Regions from separate parts of the Viridibacillus sp. FSL R5-0888 genome, predicted to be linked through region 2. Evidence: riboswitches for the same ligand, from Rfam matches in the RefSeq annotation. Region 2 holds a riboswitch; each other region holds the start of a gene.
The links. A riboswitch is a leader RNA that binds a small molecule or an ion and turns the genes downstream of it on or off. The one in region 2 is predicted to bind lysine.
Positions count from the first base shown of each region.

Region 1 (6,215 bases), 3.0 Mb from region 2:
GTTGATAAATTCACAATTAAAATCCAAGGACTAGGAGGGCATGGTGCGAAACCACAGCAATCCATCGATTCGATTATAGTGGGTAGTGAAATCGTTGGAGCGTTGCAAAAAATTGTCAGTCGTCGCTTAAATCCATTTGATGCAGCGGTGGTGACAGTTGGTGTATTCCACGCTGGAAGTGCCTTTAATATCATTGCAGATTCGGCAATTATTGAAGGAACGGTCCGGACGATGACAGAGGATGTTCGGAGTAAGGTAAAAGAAGAAATCTACTCAATTGTCAAAGGAGTAACGGAATCAGCACATGCCACATGTGAAATCGATTATTTGCATGGCTACCCAGCCCTTTACAATCATCCAACTGAAACAGAGCTTGTGAAAGAATTATTTGAAGCAGAATTCGGTACAGAATCTGTGATTGATTTTGAACCGTCAATGGGTGGGGAGGATTTCGCGTACTTTTTAAATGAAAAGCCAGGTACTTATTTTAAAGCAGGTTCACGAAATGACGACGAACGCACTCATTTTGCACATCATCATCCAAAATTTGATTTTGATGAAAGAGCGTTATTAACTATAGAGAAATCATTTGTGAAAATCGTTTCACATTATTTATTTAAATAAGGGGGACTGGAACATGACATTATCTTTTGATCACTTAGTACATTTTGTGGATGAGCCAAAAGAAGTAATTAAGCCATTACAAAATCAAGGAATTTACGCTGTTGAAGGTGGCGTTCATGAAGGGCGCGGAACGTACAATGCACTTAGTTACTTTGATCTAAGTTATATAGAGTACCTTGGTACATACGACAGAGAATTAGTAGCAGGGGCAAAACATTTACATCACAGCCTTATTGAAACAGTAGTAAATAATAAATTCAAAGAAGGTTTCGTAAGATTTGCAGCTCGTACAACGGATATTGAAGGTATAGCAGAGCGTTTGAAAGAGCAAGGTTTATCAGTAAATGGGCCAGTACCAATGAACAGAAAACGACCAGATGGCAGTATTATTAGCTGGCAGTTACTTTATGCTGGTGAAGGAAATGACTCTCTTCAATTACCATTTATTATTCAATGGGACGATAATGACGATGCCCGTAGACAGGAACAAATTGAAAAAGGTGTCATTGGAAATCAACCAGAAAAGTTAGAATTTGCAGGTGTTACTTTTGCTGTAATAGATGCTGAAAAAACTGCTGAAAAATGGTCTCGTTATTTAGGGTTAGAGGTTGCAGAAGCATATGTCGATCCAGAGTTGAATGCTATTGTACAGGTTCTTACATTAGCTGGAGGGGACTTATACTTTGCTAGTCCTATTGGAGATGGAATTGTTGCAAAAGTATTAGCAGAACAAGGCGAATTTCCATTCCAAGTTAATTTTTCAGGTTCTAAAGAACCTGGCACAATTGGATTATTTAACGGTCGCTATCATTTTGAGAAGTAATTTATAGCAATATTATAATTGTGTGACATAAAGTGGAGGGGAAATAGTAAGCCAGCAATTATAAAGACAATAAAAATTAAAAGCTATTAGGTAGTGGTTAAACTACCTAATAGCTTTTTTATGTGGATAACTTGCGCCTAGTAATATAAAAACCCTAACCATTATAAGCTCGGATTCAACTCTATTTTTCAGGGGTAACATAACCTTCTTTTGCAGCATGCATACTAACAGTTACTAATAGCAGAACTGTAAAGATGAATAGAATGATAGCTGTTGTCCAGCTATTGGTAATATCGTGAACATAGCCAAATAGTACAGGACCGATAGCAGCTAATAAATAACCAAGTGATTGAGCAGTACCAGATAATTCTGCCGCTTCATGAGCAGTACGCGTGCGCAGTGAAAAATACATCATAGCTAAACTAAATGATGCACCACCTGCAAGTCCAAGTAAAATCATCCATAACACTGTTAAAGAGGTCCATCCAGCTAAAATACCTCCGAATCCTACTAGATAAAGAACGCCGAAAACAATAACAAGTGGGCGTTGATCTTTTCTACGGCCAGCAATAATGGGAATCATAAATGTTGCAGGTAATTGCGAGAACTGCATAAAGGAGAACATCCACCCAGCTGTATTAGCACTCATACCTTGTGATTGCAACATTTCAGGAATCCAAGCCGCAGTTGTATAGAAAATAAGAGATTGGAAGCCCATTGCTAATGTAACTGTCCAAGTTAGAGGTGATTTCCAAAGTGGGATGTGTTCTTTATTAGTTTCAGAGCCAATATTAGATTCAGACTTAGATTTACGAATTTGTGGGAGCCAAACAATAATAGCGATTATTGCTAAAATGAACCAGATACCTAACGCAATTCTCCAGCCGAGTTCTCCGCTAGCAAGTGGATAGCTAATACCAGCTGCTAAACTTGCAGATAGATTCATCGAAACAGTGAAAATTCCTGTTAGTAACCCAACTTGTAAAGGGAATTTTAATTTAATCAAACTTGGTAACAGTACATTTCCAAAAGCAATTGCTACACCGATTAGAGAAGTACCTAATAACAGTGTGGATGTGGTACCTAATGATCGAGTAAGAATCCCTACAGCAAGTAATGCTGTTGAGAATAGTAAAGTACGTTCTATGCCAAAGCGCTTTGAAAATTTTGGCGCTAATGGTGAAATAGCAGCAAAAGCAAGCAAAGGGATCGTTGTGATAAATCCTGCTAATACATTTGAAATATGAAGACCATCACGAATGAATGAGATAATTGGACCTACAGAAGTTAAAGGAGCACGTAATGTAGAAGCAATGAAAATAATCCCAATTACAAGTAGCCAAACTTTACGATTCCATTTTAGCTTGTTGCCATTTTGAACAGCTTTATTTGTTGCCAATTGTAACTCCTCCTATTATATATATTTATAAATCTTATAATATTTTAAACCTACTAATTGACAAAGGTTAATTATATCAAAGAAAATTGATAATTATAATAAGATGGCTCAAAATAAAATCACCAATTTAATACGGGGGTATTGATGATGAGAACAGCGCAGCAAATGATGGATTTAATCCTAGATATAGCGAAAAATGATGATCGCGTACGCGCGGTTTGTATGAATGGTTCAAGAACAAATATGAATGTGAAAAAGGATCCCTTTCAAGATTTTGATATCGTTTATATTGTGACGGATATCAAATCATTTACTAACACCCCTTATTGGGTAAATATTTTTGGAGAGAGAATCATTATGCAAACGCCAGAAGATATGGTGTTGTTTCCTCCTGAACTTGGTGGGCGCTATACATACTTGATGCAATTTTCGGATGGAAACCGAATTGATTTGATGCTTATCCCTGTCGAAGAACAAGAAGAATATTGTAAGGAAGATAGTTTAACCACAATCTTGTTAGATAAAGATGGGTCACTTCCTAAACTCCCTTCACCAACGGATGTGAATTATTGGGTGCAATGCCCGACAGAAGAACATTATAAGGATTGTTGTAATGAATTTTGGTGGGTTTCTACATATATTGCGAAAGGTTTATGGAGAAAAGAAATGCTCTATGCACAAGCACATTTTAATAATACGCGTGAAATGCTGATTCAAATGCTTTCTTGGCAAGTCGGAGTGCAAACAGACTTTTCTAAAAGCGTTGGTAAAAATGGCAAGGACCTAGAGTACCTGTTACCAAAAAAGGTGTGGGAGCAGTTACTCGCAACATATAATAATGCTAGCTATGATTCAGCATGGCAAGCACTATTTACTATGTGTGATTTATTCCAAAATACAGCAACAAATGTTGCTAGCATGCTTTCATTCCAAGGTTATGGAGAAAGTGTGATAGTGCTCAATTACTTAAAACATATTCAAACGCTACCGAGTGATGCAAAAGTTATATTCTGAAGTCTTAACAAAAATTAACTTAAATTGTTCTAATATTCAAGATAATTTACATCTTGAATATAGAACACTCTTGTATTATAATGGGGACATATTAAATTAATATATTGCAATGCCTCATCCATTCGATGAGGTAGAGGTCGCGGTATTAAAAAGTAAAATGGATGAGACGAAAAGCGTCGGGGATTCTATTTGAAAGGGAATATCGCCGAAGTGATTATAAGCTTTTTCTTATAATCATTGGGGCTGTTGCCGAAAGGTGCAGAACTGTCACGTCTTAGCAGGCGTGTTGAGCTATCTTTATCAAGGTTGATGGGCATATTTCGATACCATCGCATATTCCTTGTGATGGTATTTTTTATGACATCAAGTTAACCTTCTTGCAATGAAAAATGGAAAGAGGAGATTCTTAATGAGTAATAAAAATAATGGCCAAAGCGTAGAAACGCAAGGTCTTAATAGAGGATTGAAAAGTCGTCACGTGACGATGATTTCACTTGGAGGAACAATCGGTACAGGGCTGTTCTTAGCAAGTGGTGGAGCTATCCACGAAGCGGGTCCAGGTGGAGCGTTATTAGCATATTCTTTAATTGGTATTATGGTGTTCTTTTTAATGACAAGTTTAGGGGAAATGGCAGCATTTATGCCTGTATCAGGTTCATTTAGTACTTACGCATCTAAATTCGTTGACCCAGCGCTTGGCTTTGCTCTTGGTTGGAACTACTGGTATAACTGGGCAATTACGATCGCAGCAGAAATTGCAGCGGTATCATTAATTATGAAATTTTGGTTCCCAGACGTATCATCATTTGTCTGGACAGCAGGATTTTTAGTAATCATCTTCACTTTGAATGTCTTATCGATTAAAAGCTTTGGTGAAAGTGAATATTGGTTTTCACTAATTAAAGTCGTTACAATTGTTGTCTTTATCATCGTTAGTTTCTTGATGGTATTTGGTTTGATGGGTGGACAAGACCCAGTTGGATTCAAAAATTTCTTCATTGAAGATGGTCCATTCCATGGTGGTTTCTTCGCAATGTTCGGTATTTTCTTAGCAGCAGGTTTCTCATTCCAAGGAACTGAGCTACTTGGGATTACTGCGGGTGAAACAGATGATCCAGGAAAAAATATTCCGAAAGCTGTTCGTCAAGTTTTCTGGCGTATCCTTTTATTCTACATTTTAGCAATTTTAGCGATTGGCTTATTAATTCCATTTACTGATGAACGTTTAGCTAGTAGTGATATTACAGTTAGTCCGTTCACATTAGTATTTGAAAATGCAGGTATCGCGTTTGCAGCTTCAGTTATGAATGCGATCATTTTAACGGCGATATTATCTTCAGGAAACTCTGGTTTATATGCATCTTCACGTATGCTTTGGGAGCTTGCTAAAGACGGTAAAGCACCAAAAATGTTTACCAAACTAAACAAACGCGGTATTCCGATGGCAGCACTAGTAGCAACTTGTTTAGTTGCTTGTGTATCATTCATTGCATCATTCTTCGGTGATGGTGTTGTCTATATTTGGTTGCTAAATGCCTCAGGTATGTGTGGGTTTGTGGCTTGGCTAGGGATCGCAGTAAGTCATTACCGATTCCGTAAAGCATATATCATACAAGGTCGCGATTTAAACGAATTACCTTATAAAGCAAAATGGTTCCCGTTCGGTCCGATTTTTGCCTTTGTACTTTGTGCAATTGTTGTTGTTGGTCAAAACTATACAGCATTCACAGGTGACCATATCGATTGGTACGGTATGCTTGTTTCATATATCGGATTACCAATTTTCTTAGCCATTTGGTTCGGCTATAAAATTGTTCATAAAACGAAAGTCGTAAAACTAGAAGATTGTGACTTTGATAGTCACCGTTAACCTAAAAAACTACGTAGCCTTTAGGCTGCGTAGTTTTTTGTTTAATTAATTTATACCCATTTGCACTATTAAACATATTCATGAACGTGTTTAAGGGAAGTAAAGCAATAAATTATCTGAAGGGCATTTAATCAATAATGGAATAAGAAGAGTTATTGCAAATTCTTAAGTTCAGTGACATAAAGAGCTTCAATGTATCCACAATCATTACAATACTCTGCTGATACAGGTGAAGATTTCCCTCTAGTATTGCTTGCTGGCACCATTTGAAGTATTACAGCACCACTGTGAAGCACCCCTTTTTTCAATACGTTTCCATCACATTTAGGACATTTACTCATACCACATCTTCGACTCCTTGAAATTGTATTTTTTGTAAAATACCTTAAGGGGAATTATAGCATAAATTCCAATTTGCTGAGTTGAAATGAATGAGATACTTATATAGATGGAACTAGTTAAATACCACATAGTTCCTTTTGGTT
Region 1 is NZ_JBBPAU010000001.1:4,092,584-4,098,798, reverse strand. It holds gene MKY02_RS20240 (M20 metallopeptidase family protein) at 1-624, shown strand, start outside; gene MKY02_RS20235 (VOC family protein) at 638-1,447, shown strand; gene MKY02_RS20230 (CynX/NimT family MFS transporter) at 1,629-2,846, opposite strand; gene MKY02_RS20225 (aminoglycoside 6-adenylyltransferase) at 2,994-3,860, shown strand; lysine riboswitch at 3,984-4,162, shown strand; gene MKY02_RS20220 (amino acid permease) at 4,270-5,730, shown strand; gene MKY02_RS20215 (hypothetical protein) at 5,883-6,071, opposite strand.
Region 1: linked by a shared signal. The riboswitch ahead of MKY02_RS20220 (amino acid permease) and the one ahead of MKY02_RS05255 (aspartate kinase) in region 2 are both predicted to bind lysine.

Region 2 (8,081 bases):
ATACGAACATCCAGTTACGGAAAGTGCTAAAACGTTTAGTGTTTGGTTGTGCAGTGAAGGCTATGTACACACCATAAAAAGCATGGAACATTAATGGAATGTAAATTACAATCCATTCTAGAGCCCATAAGAATGGGAGACTCCCCATAAATTCACTTGCTGTGTTAAATGATTCTGCACCTTTTGTTGCTGTAAAGTTAATAAACAAGTGTTGCGTCAAGAACAGTCCAACTGGAATAATTCCAAGAAGTGAATGTAGTCGACGCCAATAAAACTCTCGATCTTTCGACAAAACTGTTACCCCCCTTAATACTGAAAATAGACAGACGAACAACTACCAACGCTTTCCAACGTGGTATCCATTGACTGCATATTTCATCATGGTACAATATTATGACAAGTTCATTGTACTCTCATCATGGCAGAGCGTCAAGGTAACTAGCACTATTTCTAGGTACCATTAAATCACGTTTTTTTCTCGTAAATACATAAATATTCTACCAGAAAACGCTATTCTCTAACTCTGACAAAAATTAGACAAAATTAAATGAAAGAAGGCAAATCATGTCATCTACAAACACTCAACACTTCCCATTATTTGGTTACGAACTAATCAGAGATCACGTTCTCTCGTCTGTTCTCGGAAAAAACGAAGAAGATATCCTATATTGGTGCGGTAAAGAGTTAGCCCGCAAGTTTCCTTTATACAGTATGGAAGAAGCTGTTTCATTTTTCCAAGAAGCAGGATGGGGAGAGCTTTCTATAGAAAAACAATCTAAAGATGAAACGTTTTATACTCTCACTGGAGATCCTGAGGCTATGCAATTTGAAAAACGCTGCTTCCGTCTTGAAAGTGGCTTCCTAGCAGCTCAACAAGAGAAAATCAGTGGTTTCTTAACAGAATGCTACGACGAAAAGAAAGCAAAGCGTGGGCTTGTACGATTCCATGTCAAATGGGATTTAAAAGACCAACTATAGAAAGAAGCTGACTAAATATCTGTTCAAGATGGCTAGTCAGCTTCTTTTTATTTTATTTAATTAAACTTGAATTGCTAGACTAGCTGCCAATTCAAATTCATCATGTAATGCGTTTGCAGTTAGCAACATCGACTCTTGTGGAATGACAACAGAAATTTTAATTTCAGAAGTACTTACCATTTTTAATGTAATGTTTTCTTTATGTAAGCGATCGAACATTTTTGCGGCTACGCCAGGATTAGATACCATACCAGAACCTACAATCGATACTTTAGCTACGTCCTCTTCATAATTCACATGACAATAACCAATTTTAGATTTATTAACTTCTAAGACTCGAGCAGTATCTGCTAAATTTTCTTTTGTAATAGTAAATGATACTGAAGGCTCTACCCCTTCGAGAATAGTTTGAACGATAATATCAACGTTAATATGATTATCAGCTAAAACTGTGAAAATATTGACTAAAGAACCTTTATAATTCCCCTCGTAACCTACCGTTACTCGAACAATATCTGACATAAATGCTACTCCACGTACAACTAAATCTTTTTCCACTTCTACTTCCTCCTTCATAATTGTTCCTTCATCTTCTACATAACTAGAGCGAACTGCTAATGGGATATTGTAGTTTTTTGCAAACTCTACGGCACGTGGATGTAAGACACCTGCCCCTAAATTTGCTAATTCTAACATTTCATCATATGACAGTTCTTGTAGTTTGCGAGCTTTAGGAACATAACGTGGATCTGAAGTGTACACACCATCAACATCTGTATAAATATCACAGCGCTCAGCACCTAATGCTGCAGCTAAAGCAACTGCTGTCGTATCTGATCCTCCGCGACCTAGGGTTGTAATATTGTTATTACTATCGATTCCTTGGAAGCCTGCAACTACTGCAACATGGCCTTTATCCAACGTTCTTCGCACCTTTCCAGACTGAATTTCAACAATGCGAGAATCACTCGGAATTGCCTCCGTTAAAATTCCAGCTTGCCAACCAGTGAAGGACTGCGCTGATAACCCTAAACTTTGTAATGCAATCGATAATAATGAGATAGTCACCTGCTCACCTGTTGTTAAGAGCGTATCCATTTCTCGTTTCGATGGATTTGGCATAATTTCATGTGCCATTTCTACAAGCTTATCCGTCGTTTTGCCCATCGCTGAAACAACAACGACAATATCATAACCCTTTTCTTTCTCTTTCTGAATGCGCTTTGCCACATGCAATACGCGTTCAATCGTTGCAACTGATGTACCACCAAATTTAAAAACTAAACAACTCACCCATAACCTCTCCCTTATTTGTTATGACGACCGTATTCACAATGACATCTTATGAAAAAAGCAGCCTTTCACACGTTTAAGTGTGAAAAGCCGCCTCGTAGCATGCACGTTCAAAAGAACATTCATGTGAGATAGCCCTCCAGAACCGAAACGGATCTGACAATTCTACACTTGTTAAATGCAGAACCAGTAATAAATTGGAAATAGTCAATTTATCACTTCGGCGGCCTCCCCTTTCGTCAGCAGTCATAGGATCTACTCATCCTCTTGCTGATTACTCTTGAAATCCGCGCCTCTATCATCACTAAATAGTGATTATTTATAATAGTAATGTTACCTTAACACAATTTTCAGATTACTACAATTTATTTTTCAGAAAAATAAGTAAATATGGTTTGAGCTAGTTTTTTTGGTACATTCGCAGCTACTAATTCTTCATAGGATGCCTCACGAATTTTTTTAACAGATCCAAATTGTTTGAGAAGCTGTTGCTTTCTTTTTGGTCCAATTCCTTCAATTTCATCGAGAACAGATGTAATGGCATTCTTTTCATGTAATTGGCGATGGAAGGTAATAGCAAAACGGTGAACTTCATCTTGAATTCTTTGTAAAAGATAAAACGCTTCACTCGTTCTCTTCAACGGAATAATTTCTGGCGGCGAGCCATACAGCAATTGAGAAGTTTGGTGTTTATCATCTTTTGCCAAACCTGCAATAGGAATATCTAAACCAAGCTCATCTTCTAAGATTTCTCTTGCTACTTCCATTTGTCCTTTCCCACCATCAATAACGATTAAATCGGGTAAAGGTAAGCCATCTCTTAATACACGAGTATATCTTCGGCGAATGACTTCTCGCATTGCACCGTAATCGTCGTGCTTTGCTGCAACTTGAATTTTATATTTTCGATAATCCTTTTTGCTAGGCTTACCGTCAATAAAAACTACCATCGCTGAGACGGCGTCCGCTCCAAAAATATGGGAATTATCAAATGATTCTATGCGAAGCGGTATCGCAATATTCATCGCATTTCCCAATTCTTCGCAGGCACCTATTGTTCTTTTTTCTTGACGCTCAAGTAACTGGAACTTCTCAGAGATAGCAATTTGAGCATTTTTACTCGCTAAATCAACAAGCTCTTTTTTCTTTCCCCTTTGAGGTATCGTCACTTTTAAATCAAGTACTGTAGCTAGAAGGTCTCCTTCAATATTGGAAGGTATAAAGATTTCCTTTGGCTTGATATGTTCTGCCTGTTCATAAAAGCGCCCCACAAATGTTAAAAATTCTTCCTCAGGATCTCGATAAATAGGGAATAACGAAACATCTCTTTCAATCAACTTTCCTTGTCTTACAAAGAATACTTGGATACACATCCAACCTTTATCAACCGCATAACCAAAAACGTCACGATTCGTTAAATCCGTAAGCGTAATCTTCTGGCGTTCCATGACAGTTTCAATATGTGAAATTTGATCTCGATATTCTTTTGCTCGTTCGAAATCTAATTTTTCAGCTGCATCGAGCATTTTTGCATTTAAATCTTCTTTGACTTCTCCGTACCCACCATTTAGGAAACTCGTAATACCTTGAATGATCTCTTGATATTGCTCTTTCTCAACTTCTTTTACACAAGGAGCTAGACATTGTCCTAAATGATAGTATAAGCAAACTCGATTCGGTAAATTTGTGCATTTCCTTAGTGGATATAAGCGATCAAGTAATTTTTTCGTTTCATTTGCAGCAAAGCTATTCGGATAAGGCCCAAAATATTTACCATTATCCTTTTTTATTTTGCGGACAATAAGCAGTCGCGGGTGCTTCTCATTCGTTATTTTAATATATGGGTACGTCTTGTCATCCTTCAGCATAATGTTGTATTTCGGATCATGAGTTTTAATGAGGTTTAACTCTAAGATAAATGCCTCTATATCCGAAGATGTCACGATGTACTCGAAGTCTTCTATTTCACTAACAAGTCTTTGCGTTTTACCATCGTGGCTGCCTGTGAAATAAGAACGTACGCGATTTTTTAATACTTTAGCTTTGCCGACATAAATAATTGTTCCTTGACGATCCTTCATCAAATAACATCCAGGTTGGTCAGGTAGAATGGCCAATTTTTGTTTTATTAATTCGTTCATCTTATCACCTTCTTAAAAAAGTGCGGGCACCTTGTTCAGTTCCGGCAATCATAGGCGAATTGACCTAAAGGTTATTCTATAACCTCCACGTCAATTGAGCTTTTGACCTCGAGGTCTAGGCGCTGTATTTATATTCTTTACATAATAGTTTTAATCTCTATTAATTCTAAAAAAAACCGGGAACCATTGTAGGAACCCGGTTTAATATTCATTTTTTCAAAGATTAAGCGTGTTTTTGAATGAATTCAGCTAATGCTTCTTTCGGTTGGAAACCAACAGTTTTATCAACTGGCTCTCCGTCTTTGAATAATAATAGAGTTGGAATTGACATAATGCCGAATTTGCTTGCTGTTTCTTGGTTTTGGTCTACATCAACTTTAACAATTTTAGCTGCACCGTTTAATTCAGAATCTAGTTCTTCTAAAACAGGAGCGATCATTTTACAAGGTCCGCACCAAGTTGCCCAAAAATCAACTAGTACTAAACCTTCTGCGATATCATGTGAAAAGCTTGCATCTGTTGCGTGTACGATTGCCATATTAAATATCCTCCTTCAACTTACGTATAACGGTAGTATAGCATGGATGAAAAGCACGAGCGACTGTTATGCTTATAACAGCATTATTTTGCAATAACGATAGTAAAAAACGTCTATCACACGTTAGTATGTATGCTTGGATGAAGAAAACCCTGTAAATAGTATGACCTTTTACAGGGTTTAGAAGCAGCTATTATGCGTTTACTAATAATTTTTTGAACTCTTCAGTAAGCATTGGGATAACTTCAAAAAGATCTCCGACGATACCGTAGTCAGCTACTTTAAAGATATTCGCTTCTGGATCTTTATTGATCGCAACGATTACTTTTGAGTTAGACATACCAGCTAAATGTTGGATTGCACCTGAAATACCAGCAGCGATATAAAGATCAGGCGTAACAACTTTACCAGTTTGACCGATTTGCAATGAATAATCGCAATAATCAGCGTCACATGCTCCACGTGAAGCACCTACAGCGCCACCTAGTACGTTAGCAAGCTCTTTTAATGGAGCAAAACCTTCTTCACTTTTCACGCCACGACCACCGGCTACTACTACTTTCGCTTCTGACAAATCAACGCCTTCTGTTGATTTGCGAACAACTTCTTTAATAATAGTACGTAGATTCGTAATATCTACAGAAATTGATGACACATCACCTGAGCGAGATTCATCTTTTGCTAGAGGTGCAATGTTATTTGGACGGATTGTCACAAACACAAGTCCCTCTTTCACTTGTACTTTTTCAAATGCTTTACCAGAATAGATTGGACGGATGAAAACTACTGAATCATCTTCCCCTTCGATATCTGTAACATCTGATACTAAACCGCTTTGTAATTTACTAGCTAGTTTAGGTGAAAGGTCTTTACCTAGAGCAGTATGACCGAAAACGATTGCTTCTGGTTGCTCTTGCTCAGTAACAGCCATAAATGCTTGGCTAAAGCCATCAGAAGTATACTGTTTTAAATGTGGGTGTTCAACAGTCACTACACGGTCTGCACCGTTTTGAATAAGTTCCTCGGCAAGATTCGCTACAGCGTCTCCGATTAGAACGCCTACAACTTCTCCGCTACCAGACACTTTTTTTGCAGCTGCAATAGCTTCGAATGATACATTTCTTAAGCTTCCTTCGCGTACTTCACCTAATACTAATACTTTTTTAGACATGTTATGTCCCTCCCATACAATTTAAAATCAGCTTAAACGACTTTTGCTTCAGAATGTAATAGACTTACAAGCTCTTTCACTTGTTCTGATAAATCGCCTTCTAATACACGTCCAGCTACTTTTTGAGCTGGTAAGTAAATTTCAACTGTTGTAGTCTTTGCTTGAACATCATCTTCATCAATATCTAAATCATCTAATTCTAGCTCTTCAAGAGGCTTTTTCTTCGCTTTCATAATACCAGGTAATGATGGGTAACGAGGCTCGTTTAAACCTTGTTGCGCTGTCACTAAAAGTGGTAATTGTGCTTCAAGAACTTCTGAATCCCCTTCTACGTCACGAATAATTTTCGCAGTTTTACCATCGATATCAAGTTTAGTAATCGTTGTTACATAGTTAATACCTAGTAATTCCGCAACACGTGGACCTACTTGACCTGAGCCACCATCGATAGCAACGTTACCACCTAAAATTAGATCTGCTTCTTTATCTTTTAAGTATTCAGCTAAAATATATGCTGCTGAGAATTGATCAAGCTCATCTAAATCATCTTCAGTGTTGATTAAGACAGCTTTATCAGCTCCCATTGCTAAAGCTGTACGGAGTTGTTTTTCTGCATCTTCTCCGCCGAGAGTAACAACTGTTACTTCGCCGCCTTGTGCATCACGAACTTGAATAGCTTCTTCGATTGCGTATTCATCGTATGGGTTGATGATGAATTCAGCTCCATCTTCTTGGATTGCCCCACCAGTTACAACAATCTTTTCTTCTGTGTCAAAAGTACGTTTTACTAATACAAAAATGTTCATTCAACAAACCTCCTAATACTATTTTTATTTTCCTGTGAAAGTTGGTTCACGTTTTTCGATGAATGCTTGGATACCTTCTTTGGCATCATCAGACATGAAAACGGTACCAAAAGCTTTTGCCTCAGCTTCAATGCCTTCGTAGAATGAAGTATGTTTAGCATATTGCAGCATATCGATTGCGGCTTTTAAAGCAACCGAACTTTTTTTTGCAATACGTTTCGCTGTTGCAATCGTTTGAGGTAGTAATTCCTCATCAGAAAAGGCAGCGTTTGCTAAGCCCCACTTGACAGCCTCCGTACCGGAAATTGGATCACTAGTAAACATCATTTCTGCCGCTTTTGCTACCCCAACATAGCGAGGCAAACGCTGTGTACCGCCAAAACCAGGAATTAACCCTAATTGTAATTCAGGTAATCCTAATTTCGCATTTTCAGTCACATAGCGGAAATGACAACTCATCGCTAGCTCAAGTCCCCCACCTAAAGCTGCGCCGTGAATTCCAGCAATAACTGGCTTAGAGAATTTCTCTAAACGCTCAAAGACATCTTGTCCATTAGCAGACAATTTTACAAATTCAGCACCCGATGTAACATCTGTAAATTCTTTAATATCTGCTCCTGCTGAGAAGAATCTTCCCTCTCCATGCAATACAATGACTCGAACTGAATCATCGTGCTCTACAGCAGTTAAAAGTTCATTTACTTCTAAAATTAGTCCCCGCGATAAAGCATTAGCGGGTGGGCGCTGAATCGTTGCAATTGCAACTCCATCTTCAACTGTCCAACGTAAAAATTCCATACTCCCATTTCCCCCTTTGCATTTGGCTATGTAAGTAGTTTCCTAGTTGAATCGAAGCAATGGTTTGGCTACTACCAATTCAACCAATTGATTTTTACAATTGCCTATGCCTTTATTCCATTGAGTATTAAATGTTGTACTTTCGGTGCTAGCGCAGTTAAATCATATTTATGATCATTCATGACCCATGATGTTGTTACCTCATCAATCGTTCCAAAAATGAGCTGACGAGCAAGTCGCAGATCCATCTCTGGATTGAATTCTTTCGTCTCCATACCTTCTACTAATATTTCATCAAGTAATATTAAATACTCTCTTAATATCGTATTGATTTTGAGACGAACATCTTTATTAGA
Region 2 is NZ_JBBPAU010000001.1:1,063,542-1,071,622, reverse strand. It holds gene MKY02_RS05265 (succinate dehydrogenase cytochrome b558 subunit) at 1-292, opposite strand, end outside; gene MKY02_RS05260 (YslB family protein) at 565-978, shown strand; gene MKY02_RS05255 (aspartate kinase) at 1,039-2,271, opposite strand; lysine riboswitch at 2,396-2,577, opposite strand; gene uvrC (excinuclease ABC subunit UvrC) at 2,637-4,412, opposite strand; gene trxA (thioredoxin) at 4,636-4,950, opposite strand; gene MKY02_RS05240 (electron transfer flavoprotein subunit alpha/FixB family protein) at 5,144-6,121, opposite strand; gene MKY02_RS05235 (electron transfer flavoprotein subunit beta/FixA family protein) at 6,154-6,927, opposite strand; gene MKY02_RS05230 (enoyl-CoA hydratase) at 6,952-7,725, opposite strand; gene MKY02_RS05225 (TetR/AcrR family transcriptional regulator) at 7,830-8,081, opposite strand, start outside.

Region 3 (8,081 bases), 3.3 Mb from region 2:
ATTCAGCGAGTGATACCATTACGATGATTCGAGAAATCCGTTTACCGAGAGAGGTCGGCGCCATTTTTGTTGGTGCCGCCCTTTCTGTTGCGGGTGCTATTATGCAAGGCATGACACGAAATCCATTAGCAGATCCAGGATTACTTGGACTAACTGCTGGTGCAAATGCTGCTCTAGCCATCACCTTTGCTCTTCTACCATCCACAAGCTATTTTGGTATTATGATTGCTTGTTTCATAGGTGCCGCAATTGGCGCTGTTTTAGTATTTGGAATTGGTATGTTAAAAAGAGGTGGATTTTCTCCACTACGAATGGTGTTAGCCGGAACTGCAGTTTCTGCATTCCTTTATGCAATAGCTGACGGGGTAGCCTTATACTTTAAAATTTCAAAAAACGTTTCTATGTGGACAGCTGGGGGCCTTGTCGGCACTGCATGGAGTCAGTTACAACTAATTATACCTATTATTATTGTAGGTCTAATTGTAGCTCTCCTTCTTTCAAGACAGCTCACTTTACTAAGTTTAAGTGAAGAAGTAGCAGTTGGCTTAGGGCAAAATACAATGCGTGTAAAGATCATTTTATTTTTCATCATTATTATTTTAGTTGGAACATCAGTGGCACTTGTAGGAAATATGGCTTTCATTGGTTTAATGGTACCTCACATCGTGCGTGCCATTGTCGGTACAGATTACCGTCTTGTTATTCCCATGTCAGCTATCGTAGGAGCTTCCTTTATGCTATTAGCTGATACAGTTGGGCGTACAATTAACGCACCTTATGAAACGCCTATTGCTGCTATTATTGCTGTTTTAGGACTACCGTTCTTTTTAATCATTGTTCGTAGAGGGGGCAAAGTATTCTCATGATTGCACCTCATTTGATTAGAAGACAACGATTAATCATATTTATACTATGCGCATTAATTATAGCTACATTTATTATCGGTTTAGGTATGGGAGCATCTTCAGTTTCATTCGACCGTATCATTCCAACTATTCTTGGTAACGGTACTTTCAAAGAAGAATTTGTTCTCTTTTCAATACGCCTACCTCGAATTCTTATTACTGTTTTAGCGGGTATGGCACTCGCATTATCTGGCTCCATTTTGCAAAGCATTACACGTAATGATTTAGCCGATCCAGGAATTATCGGGATTAATGCTGGCGCTGGAGTTGGCGTAGCTATTTTCTTTTTATTTTTCCCTGTTGATGTTGGAACATTTATATATGTCTTACCGGCAGTTGCCTTTTTAGGTGCTTTGCTAACGGCTATATTGATATATGCATTTTCTTATAGTAAGAAAGAAGGTCTACAACCGGTACGCTTAGTTTTGGTCGGTATTGGGTTTTCAATGGCGCTCTCAGGCGTGATGATTGTTCTAATCTCATCAGCTGAACGTACAAAAGTGGATTTTATAGCTAAATGGTTAGCAGGTAATATCTGGGGAAATGATTGGGCATTTGTATGGGCAATTTTGCCTTGGCTTGTTATATTAATTCCTTATACTCTATTCAAGGCAAATAAACTGAACTTATTAAACTTGAGTGAACCTGTAGCTATTGGAGTAGGTGTCTCACTTGAGAAAGAAAGAATTGTTTTACTGTTAACTGCTGTAGCATTAGCTGCTTCTGCGGTTTCGGTCACCGGCGGAATTGCCTTCATTGGTCTTTTGTCACCTCATATTGCGAAAGCACTAGTAGGACCGAGAAATCAATTATTTATACCTGTGGCTATTTTAACAGGTGGTTGGCTATTACTACTTGCCGATACTATAGGGCGTAATATTATAAGCTTCAGTAGCATTCCAGCGGGTATTATCGTATCTCTAATTGGTGCACCGTACTTCATTTACCTATTGTTTAAAAAATAAACTAAAACCTCTCATTTATGAGAGGTTTTTTTCATTATTATATTAATACTTGTTCTTGCATCATTTTCAGCGGTTATATATTCAACACCACAATCATTTGCATTTTTATATAGTAAATCGACCACTTCTTTATTTTTGCCTGCAAATAATATAACTATTTTAGGGTATTAAAGCAAAATGAATATTAGGATCAACGCAAAAATAATTTGGAATAGACCAATACCACCTGCATATGCAGATAATTTCCATCCATGCTGTGTTAAATCTTTTATATTAACACTCATACCAATACCTGCAAGTGCCGTGATTTCCAAATAATTTCCAAAAACTTTGATTGGATGTGTAATTGCTGCTGGAAATAAAACAATACTATTGATTACACACAATAATAAAAACCCTGCTACATACCAAGGAACAATTGAACGTATGTTGAATTTTCCTTTAGTGGCTTCTTGAGCTTCTTGAGCCTCTTGATTTGCCATCTTTATACGTGTTAGAACAAACACGACTAATGCTAAGAAAATGATTCTGCTGATTTTAAAAATTTCTGCCTGATCTTTCACTGCCTCACCAACTATGCTCCCACTAGCAACTACTTGCCCTACGGATTGCAATGTCCCACCTATTAAAGCTGAAGACGGTAGAATATTATTATGAAAAACAGTACTTGTAATGACAGGCAAAAGAATCATCAAAACCGTACCTAGTAAATTAACAATTGTTATTGATACAGCCATATCTGATGTTTTTGCATTAATTGCTGGTGCTGTTGATGCAATAGCTGAAGAACCACAAACTGCATTACCACTCGCCATCAATAAGCGAAAGTCCTCACCAAAACTTAATTTTTTTCCCAACCAAATAACAAAAGCAATTGTCCCAGCCATTTGAATAAGAATAAAAGAGATACCCGTTAGCCCAATATTAAATAAAGAGTTAAATGTCAGCGTTGCACCCAATAAAATAATTGAATAGTATAGCAGATTACTTTCTGAAAACTTTATTCCTGGTCTTAACATCGAGTTCGACCCAAATTTTAAATTGCCAATCATAATACCTATTAAAATAGCAAATAACCCACTGCCTAAACTTGGAAAGAAACGTCCAAATACCATTCCAATAAAAGCGATCATAATACAAATTATCAATCCAGGTAGAACATTTATTATTTTCTTCATTTTGTAACCCCATTTATTTTTGTTTGTACCTAAACTTTACTGGAGAATTAATAATCAGTAAAATACAGATAAGTAATTATGACTATTAGTATTTCTAATAAGGGGGAATTTAATGTATTACGATGCTTTAAAGACATTCGTTGCTTTAGCGGATATAAAAAACTTCACGAAGACAGCTGAATACCTCCATATTTCTCAACCTAGCGTTAGTTTACACATAAAAAATTTAGAAACTGAATTTAATACACAGTTGTTTTTACGCTCACCTAAATCTCTAAAAATTACCCCCTCTGGTGAAATTCTCTATGATCGCGCTAAACAAATGTTAGCTATTTACGATCAGACCAAATCGGATATTCTAACACTTCAAAATGAAATTAAAGGAAAACTGCTAATTGGCGCAAGCTTTACCATTGGCGAATACGTACTACCTTCATTACTCGTTACTTTACAGCAAAAATATCCTGAACTTCATCTGGAGGTAATGATCGGAAATACGGATGAGGTTGTTGAAGCTGTTCAATTGCTGAAGATAGATATCGGCTTAATCGAAGGGCAAACAACCAATAAAGAGTTAATTATAGAACCCTTCATGGAAGACGAGTTATTGTTAGTCGCATCTCCTTCACATGTGCTTGCCCAAAAAGAAATCATAACGATTCAAGACTTACATAATCACACATGGCTAACTCGCGAAGAAGGCTCAGGTACACGTAATTACTTACTTCATGTACTAGAATCTAACAGTATCAATATTAAATCGCTAATCTCCATTAGCAGTAATCAAGGATTAAAAGAATTTATGACACAAGGAATTGACGGACTTACACTACTATCAAAGAGTGTCATTGAACATGAATTAAAAAGAGGGACACTCGCTGCTATCCGTTTAGAAGACCATATATTTAAGCGGAGTTTTTCCTATGTATATTCACCTATTATGGGAAGTAAAAAGAATACCTCTATGTTCATAAAAGAAATCAACAATAAGTGGCATATATAAAAAGCCGTTTCTTACATCAAACGAATGACGTAAAAACGGCTTTCTTATTCAATACCCCTATTGTTTAAACGTGCGTTTTAAAAATGACTTTGTACGTTCATTTTGCGGATGGTTAAAGATTTGCTCTGGTGAACCTTCTTCCACTATGACCCCTTTATCCATGAAAACAACACGATCTGAAACTTCTCTTGCAAATTCCATTTCATGTGTCACGATTAACATCGTAAGACCTGTACCTGCTAATTCCTTCATAACCTTTAGAACTTCTCCAACCATTTCTGGGTCGAGTGCAGATGTTGGTTCATCAAAAAGTAATACATCTGGTTCCATAGACAGCGCTCTAGCAATAGCTACACGTTGCTTTTGACCACCTGATAATTGGTGTGGCTTCGCATTGACATAACGATCTAAACCAACAACCTTCAAGTACTTCATAGCAACATTCTCAGCATCACTTTTAGAGCGTTTTAAAACCTTTGTTTGACCTACAATACAATTTGTTAATACATTAAGGTTATTAAACAAATTGAATGATTGGAATACCATACCTAGTTTTGTACGATAATTATTTATATTATGGTTGTTATCTAGAATATTGTCACCTTGATAAACAATCTGTCCTCCACTTGGTCTTTCTAATAAGTTAATACAACGTAGAAGCGTAGATTTCCCTGATCCTGAAGAGCCGATGACACAGACAACTTCCCCTTTGTTTACAGAGAAATCAATGTCTTTAAGAACTTCATGAGTGCCAAAGGATTTGCTTAGATGTTGTATCTCGATTACATTTTTCATAAGTCTATCTCCTTTGTCCGCATCATGCTTTTTTGCCTTCCATTTGTTCTAGATCATCAATCATTTGATAGTTTTGTGGACCATCTAATCGTTTTTCAAAGTAGTGTAGAATTTTCGTCACTACGAATGTCATGATTAAGTATAAAATACATGCTACAAAGAATGACTCGAAATATCTGAAATTATTCCCCGAAACAGATTTTGTTTGGAAGTATAGTTCTGTAACCCCAATTACATTCAATACTGATGTATCTTTAATATTCATAACAAATTGGTTACCTGTTGCAGGTAAAATATTCCTTAAAACTTGTGGTAATACTACATGAATCATAGTTTGCCAATGATTCATACCAATCGCTTGAGCTGCTTCAAATTGGCCCTTATCTACTGAGATAATACCGCCACGTACAATTTCAGCCATATACGCTCCTGTATTAATAGCAACGATAAAAATTGCTGCAAACGTGCGGTCCATATCTACACCAAATGCTTGGGCAGCACCATAGAAAACTACCATTGCCTGAACAATCATTGGTGTACCTCGGAAAAATCCTACGTATATCCCAAGAATTATATTTATTAGTTTTAATACAATTCTTTTTAATCCTCTTTCAGGTTTAGGAATCGTATTAATAATACCGATAAGTAATCCAATGATTGCACCGAAAACAGTACCAAGTGTTGCAATTAATAACGTCATCCATGCCCCGCGAAGGAACATTTCCCAGTTTTCTGTTGCTATACTTATAATCCAATCAATACTCATACTGTTCCTCCTTCAAAAGCAGTAATACCGACTGCTTCATATGCAGCCGGTATCCGTCATACATTATTTTGCAGCTGGTTGGTTTGCAATCGCTTTATCCATAATTTCTGTACGCTCTTCTTCAGAGATACCTTTTAAAACTTCATTAATTTTATCTTTTAATTCGCTATCTTTTTCAATACCTACAGCAATTGCTGTATCTTCTTCAGACGCTTTAAAGCCATCTGTGAATTCAACCATTACAAATTTATCATTTGCAGCTGAAGAACTAATACCTTCTGGACGTTCAGATACATAACCATCAATCACACCTGATTCAAGTGCTACACGCATTGCAGGGAAGTTATCCATTGCAGCTTGTTTTTTAACACCAGTAATTTGATCTATTACATCATAGTGTGTTGTATTTAATTGACCTGTAATTTTGGCACCACTAAAATCCTGGATTGATTTAGCTTTCTCGTATTTACTGCCCTTTTTAACAACCATTACATAATTAGATGTATAGTAGTTATCAGTGAAATCAATTGTCTTTTTACGCTTTTCAGTTGGAGACATACCCGCCATAATTGCATCAATTTTACCTGAAGTTAATGAAGGTACTAGACCGTCCCATTCTGTTTTGACGATTACTAGTTCTTTTCCTAAAGATTCTGCAACTCTTTTTGCAATCTCAACATCATAACCGCCAGCATATTCTGCGTTACCAGAGATTTTCACGCCGCCGTTTGAATCATCCTTTTGTGTCCAGTTAAACGGAGGGTATCCCGCTTCCATACCAATTGTGAATGTTTCTTTTTTTGTTTCCCCTTCAGTAGATGCACCTGATCCCGAACCTGCATCTTTAGTTCCACAACCAGCTAATAGTAAAATAGCAAGTAGTGTCATAGCAGAAAAAATTGCCCATGTTTTTTTCATATTATATTCTCCCCCTCTAAATAATATCCTTAATTTTCTTCAAAATACTAAAAAAGGCTATTGTACGTATAAAAAACGCGCCCTGAGATGAACTCAGGTCGCATTGTACAATAGCCTAAATCCTCTACTTATCCCTAAATGAGATAGCTCAACTCAACGAACTAGGACGTTCATTGAGACAGTCCTGCAGTTATTAACTACAGACCCAGCAAGTAACATCGAGTGTATTACAAACTTCGGCGACATCTCCTTCTCAATAGTTTCATAGTTTCTCAAGCTCCACTAAAGACTAATAGATATCGCGCCTCTACCTCACCCATTAACAAGTGAGGTTGTATTCAATTATCATTGTACACAGTCTACAGTAACGAACTTTCAGTGTCAACACACATTTTATAAAATACTCAGAATACTATCTTTTTTCTTACAACTAGTTTTTAGCCTCTAACAATATCTGACCCAGCGTACGTAACTTCACCTGTCGTAGCATTAATCTTATCAATTACACCATTTTCAGAAGGTGCATTAATAGAGTAATTTAAGCTGTATATTGTCATTTCATCATCTTCATCTATCTCTTCAAAACGTGAAAGTTTCATCTGCAAACTCTGTTTATATATAGTATCCGCTTCTTCTAATGTAATCATTGGTGTAGTATTCACACCTCGAATAGCCTCCATATTTAATGCGCTATACAAACATGAACGAATAATTCCTGTATGTATACCTACCTCAATTAGAACGGAGTATTTGTCTAATTTGTATCCCTGGAAAAATGGGATAAAAGTAAACATAGTTGTTGGTTCATCTTCATGTTCGTCTTCATGCTCGTCTTCATCATATTCATCCACATTGAAGAGATCATCATCCGAATCATCGTCAAATTCTTCTGTATCATCATTCAATACAGATTGTTCTTCAAGCATGTATTTATGGTGTATGTCACCCGCAATAATCTCTAAAAATTGCATTGCATTGTCTTTTAATTGCTCAAAAGGTAACTCAATCTTTGCTTCTGTATCCCATTCCACATTAGATTCATAGTTAGCGCCTGCATCATCAAAATGTAGTACTTCGATTACAGCTTCTGCATCTTCACCTTTTTCATCTAACTCTTCCGCAACATACCAATATAAATTACCCTCTTCTTCACGTAATACATATTGATCAGTTGCACCCAATAATTTTGGTAATGCCTTCGTCACTTGGACAGGTGTAACAGCAAATTGTTCAAGCTGTGATTCACTGAACAACTGACTTGCTTTTTGAACTTCCCCATCAACAGTAACACCTATATAATCTCGAATTGGTTGATAAACCAATTCAAATTCTCCTTGCTCTTCATTTTCTTCGATTCCTAATTCCACTAATGTCTCTTTACATAAAATTTCTCTAGCTTCATCTTCTGTTACTTCCACTTTTGGATATGTAAGTTGATAATATTCTTGGAATATTGTAGCCGCTGTAATAGTGCCATATGAATTAATCTCTATAACTGCACCAGAATTAGGTAAAGGGAGTTTTAATTTTTTATCGATAGCTTCATAAACT
Region 3 is NZ_JBBPAU010000001.1:4,358,857-4,366,937, forward strand. It holds gene MKY02_RS21550 (FecCD family ABC transporter permease) at 1-866, shown strand, start outside; gene MKY02_RS21555 (FecCD family ABC transporter permease) at 863-1,870, shown strand; gene MKY02_RS21560 (YeiH family protein) at 2,038-3,048, opposite strand; gene MKY02_RS21565 (LysR family transcriptional regulator) at 3,161-4,051, shown strand; gene MKY02_RS21570 (amino acid ABC transporter ATP-binding protein) at 4,109-4,846, opposite strand; gene MKY02_RS21575 (amino acid ABC transporter permease) at 4,869-5,612, opposite strand; gene MKY02_RS21580 (transporter substrate-binding domain-containing protein) at 5,676-6,530, opposite strand; lysine riboswitch at 6,667-6,848, opposite strand; gene MKY02_RS21585 (hypothetical protein) at 6,968-8,081, opposite strand, start outside.
Region 3: linked by a shared signal. The riboswitch ahead of MKY02_RS21580 (transporter substrate-binding domain-containing protein) and the one ahead of MKY02_RS05255 (aspartate kinase) in region 2 are both predicted to bind lysine.